One region of the Amycolatopsis sp. NPDC051758 genome, then DNA from elsewhere that is predicted to be linked to it. Evidence: riboswitches for the same ligand, from Rfam matches in the RefSeq annotation. Region 1 holds a riboswitch; the other holds the start of a gene.
The links. Region 1 has a riboswitch for S-adenosylmethionine ahead of ACIA5G_RS26635 (aminotransferase class V-fold PLP-dependent enzyme). Riboswitches for the same ligand answer to the same signal wherever they lie in the genome.
Positions count from the first base shown of each region.

Region 2: it holds a riboswitch for S-adenosylmethionine, as region 1 does, so the genes downstream of both, ACIA5G_RS40720 (methionine ABC transporter ATP-binding protein) here and ACIA5G_RS26635 (aminotransferase class V-fold PLP-dependent enzyme) in region 1, are expected to answer to the same signal.

Region 1 covers NZ_JBITCJ010000005.1:645,744-647,922, forward strand. Annotated here, with positions in the region: gene ACIA5G_RS26625 (potassium/proton antiporter) at 1-174, shown strand, start outside; gene ACIA5G_RS26630 (M23 family metallopeptidase) at 492-1,154, shown strand; SAM riboswitch class IV at 1,247-1,361, shown strand; gene ACIA5G_RS26635 (aminotransferase class V-fold PLP-dependent enzyme) at 1,401-2,179, shown strand, end outside.
Region 2 covers NZ_JBITCJ010000011.1:159,229-161,407, forward strand. Annotated here, with positions in the region: gene rsmA (16S rRNA (adenine(1518)-N(6)/adenine(1519)-N(6))-dimethyltransferase RsmA) at 1-533, shown strand, start outside; SAM riboswitch class I at 670-776, shown strand; gene ACIA5G_RS40720 (methionine ABC transporter ATP-binding protein) at 970-1,983, shown strand; gene ACIA5G_RS40725 (MFS transporter) at 2,059-2,179, opposite strand, start outside.

The DNA.
Region 1 (2,179 bases):
CTGGTCGTGCGCGAAGGCGCCGGCTTCACCCCGCAGAAGACCAGCCGGCTCCAGGAGCACGACCAGCTGCTGGTGGTCACCACGAGCACGGTCCGCGACGCCGTCGAACGCCGGCTCCGCGCGGTGGACCGGGCCGGGCGCCTGGCCCGCTGGAAGGGCGAGTCCGGCCGTTAGCCCGTTCGTGGTCGTGGCCGGGCCGTGACCGATCGGACCACTCGTGTCGCCCCGCCAGACACGCGTGATGCCCCTCCGATCACGAGTGATGCCTGCTCAAGCACGAGTGATGCCCGTTTCGTCCCGGTCAGCGCGCTGAACAGGCGTTGTCCGGTCCTTGTCCGGTCGGCTCACTGACCTGGTGATCTTTTTCCGCGAGGGTGATCGTCCCTCACGAAAACCTCACGTGATCTTCCCAGTGATCCAACCTTTGGCCTACTCTGCGCTCGATCCGGTTAGTTCGAATGGGTGAGTGTACGGCCAAAGGGGTACACACGGTGACGAAACTGCACGTTCGTGGGGCGGTGCTGGCCGCCGTGATGACCGCGGCCTGCGGGCTGCTCGCCGCCCCGGCCGCGACCGCCGAAGTGGCGCCCTTCCCCGCGTTGGCGCTGCCGTTCAAGGCGGGCCAGCAGGTGTACTCGGCCGGCATCCACTCCGACGACGGCAGCACCGGCGTGAAGAACGCCGTCGACCTCAGCCCGGCCGACCGGACCGTGCGGGCGCCGCTGGCCGGCACGGTGCACCTCCAGCACTGCGCGGGCGGCGACTGGGTGACCATCGACCACGCCGGCGGGTGGCGCACCGGGTACTACCACATGGAGGACATCAAGGTCACCGACGGCGAGCAGGTCGAAGCCGGGGACGAGCTCGGCTCGACCGGCAACGCGCTCCCGTGCGGCGGCAGCAGCACCGGCGCCCACGTGCACTTCACGCTCTGGACGTTGCCGGACGCGGCTGCCCCCGAAGCGAACTGGGACGGCCTCGCGTACAGCCGGGTGTCGACGACGGTCGCGGCCGCGCTCGGCGAGCCGATCGACGGGAAGACGTTGGGCGGCTGGCTCTTCACGGCGGGCGCCGACCAGTACACGGGCACCGCGACGCACCTCTCGGACCACGCCGTGACGCAGCTGCCAGGCCACTTCCGCGCGAAGCTCTGACGCTTCTCCGATCCTGCGGGACTTGTGAGCGGCGTCTCAGAATGTGAAGCGAGGGTTGGCCGCCGCGCCGGATTTCGGTTACCTTCAACTCAGGTCATGAGTGCCAGCGTCAAGCCCCGGCTTGCTGGCCGGCAACCCTCCTACCGCGGTGGGGTGCCCCGGGTGAAGACCGGGCCGGTCGTGTTGTGCGACGGGCAAGCGCGGGCCCCTCGCCGGGGGTCCCCCGGACTGCCGAGGAGGCACCCGATGACACTCGCCATCGACCGCACCAGCACCGTCACTCCCGTCGAGCTGGTCGAAACCGTTGTCCCGCAGGAGATCCCGGCCGTCGCCGGCGCGTCGCTGCGGGTTCCGCTCGTCACCGGCGGCGACATCGGCTACGCCAACCTCGACCACGCCGCGAGCGCGCCGTGCCTCGACGCGGTGCGCAGCGCCGTCGACGAGTTCCTGCCCTGGTACGCCAGCGTCCACCGCGGCGCGGGCTTCGCGTCGCAGGTCTCGACCAAGCTGTACGAGCGCACCCGCGACACCCTGCGTCGCTTCGTGGGCGCGCGGCGGACCGACACCGTCGTGTTCACCCGCAACACCACCGACTCCTTCAACCTGCTCGCCCGCAGCCTGCCGCGGCACACCTCGGTGGTCGTGTTCGACACCGAGCACCACGCGGCGCTGCTTCCCTGGCAGGGCCCCCACGTCCGGCGGATCCCGACCCCGCGCACCCGCCTCGCCGCGGTGTCCGCTGTGGACGAAGCGCTGGCGGAATCCCCGGAGGGACCGCGACTGGTCGTCATCACCGGAGCGTCCAATGTGACCGGTGAGCTGCTCCCGGTCGCCGAGATCGCCGCGGTGGCCCGGAAACACGGCGCCCGCATCGCCCTCGACGCCGCCCAGCTCGCGCCGCACCGCCGCATCTCGATCAAGGAGCTGGACGTCGACTACGTCGCCTTGTCCGGCCACAAGCTGTACGCGCCTTTCGGTGCGGGCGCGCTGATCGGCCGTGCCGACTGGCTGCGCGCGGCCCGGCC
Region 2 (2,179 bases), on a different contig from region 1:
TCATCGAGGCCGACGCGCTGCGCGTGACCAACGCCGAACTCCCGGAGCCGGCCGCGCTTGTCGCCAACCTCCCCTACAACGTCGCCGTGCCGGTGGTGCTGCACCTGCTCGCCGAGGTGCCGTCGCTGAAGTCCGGCCTCGTCATGGTCCAGACCGAGGTCGCCGACCGGATGGCGGCCGGCCCGGGCAGCCGGATCTACGGCGTCCCGAGTGTCAAGCTCGCCTGGTACGGCCCGGCGCGCAAGGTCGCCGCGGTGCCACGCTCGGTGTTCTGGCCGGTACCCAACGTCGACTCCGCGCTCGTCGCCTTCGAGCGGGGTGACGCGCCCGCGTCCGACGATCGGGAACGGCTCTTCCGGCTCGTCGACGCCGCGTTCTCACAGCGCAGGAAGACGCTCCGCGCCGCGCTCGCGGGCTGGGCGGGCTCGGCCGAGCGGGCCGGCGAGCTGCTGGTCGCCGCCGGAATCGACCCGAAGACGCGGGGCGAGCAGCTCGACGTCCACGACTTCGCCCGGATCGCCGCCGCCGGCTAGACGTCCACTGTGGAGATCGGCCGGGCGGCGCCGGTCGACGTCTTCCGGAGTGCTCGTCTCGCCATCCGGACGCCTCCAGACGTGTGATCTGGGCCAACGGGCTTGCGTTCGCTCTGCGGGATCGGTTTACTCAGTATGTCCATCCCGAGCGACTGAGAGACCTGGCTCGCCGAAGTCGCAGCAACCACCCTCCACAGGGCAGGTGCTACCGCCAGGACCGATGGAGGCCGTTTCCGATGAAGAGGGTAGCTCGCCCCCTGCTGCTGACCAGGCGTCGCGTAGTCGACGAAGGCCGCCGCTCCGTGACCGCATGTCGACGCTCCAACTGAGCTTTCCCGAGCCGGTCCACCTCTTCTTCTTGCACCGTCCATAAAGGACGGACTTCGCTTGCGGCCGGGCGCCTCCGAGAGAGCGCGCCCCGTTTTCTGGAGCCTTCGTGATCACCGTCGAAAACCTGTCCAAGTCCTTTGCCACCAACGGAAATTCGGTCGTCGCGCTGCGCGACGTGAGCGTCGACGTCCAGGCCGGCTCGCTGTTCGGCGTGGTCGGTCCCGCCGGTTCCGGCAAGTCCGTTCTCGCCCGTTGCATCGCGCTCCAGGAGCGCCCCGACCGTGGTGTCGTCCGGCTCGACGGCCTCAACACTGGCACCCTCGACGGCCGTCGCCTGCGGGAAATCCGCCGTCAGCTGGGCGTGGTCGGCTCCAAGCCGGAGCTGATCGCCGAACGCACCATTGCCGGCAACATCGCTTCCCCGCTCGAGCAGCTCGGTGTTGACGGCCCGCAGCGCCGCAGCCGGGTCGGCTCGCTGCTCGACCTCGTCGGGCTGACGCCGCGTGCCGCGCAGCGCCCGTCGGAGCTGTCCGCCGGTCAGCTTCGCCGCGTCGCAGTCGCGAAGGCGCTCGCGGCGGCTCCCGCCGTGCTGCTGGCCGACGACCCGACCGCCGGGGTCGACCCGGAGGAGGCCGGCGCGGTGCTGACCGTGCTCGACCGCGCCCGCGCCGAGCTGGGTGTCACCGTGGTGATCACGACGCCGGACGCCGGTGTGGTCCGCCGGGTCTGCGACGACGTCGCGGTGCTCGAGGACGGCACGGTCGTCGAGCGCGGCACGGTGCTCGACCTGATCTCCGACCCGGCCAGCCGCACCGCGCAGGCGCTGCTGCCGGCCATCGAGACCTCCCGCTCGCAGGCCGCGCGGTACGACCGCTCGGTCGACGTCGTGCTGGTCGGCTTCGCGTCGGTCGGCGCGCTGCTGCCGGAGGCCGCGGGCCGGTTTGACGTCGAGTTCGCCACCATCGGCGGCGGGCTGACCCGGATCGGCGACACCCCGGTCGGCCGCTTCCGCCTCGGCGTCCGCGGCGAGCGCGCCGACGCGGCGCTGGCGTGGGTGACCGAGCGCGGCGGCCACGTCACGCACACCGCCCGCGGCCCCCAGGGTGTCGCGGCAGCCTGACCCCGAAGTGCCGTTAAGGCCACCTTACGGGCGACAGACGCCCGTAAGGTGGCCTTAACGGCTTCCGGCGGCTGGTCAGCGGGTGCCGCGCGGAAGGACCAGCAGTGCGGTGAGAGCGGCTGCGCCGACGAGGCCCGCCGCCCAGGCCGCCGCCGTCGTGTAACCGTGGACGGTCGCCGACGGCGTGGTGACCCCG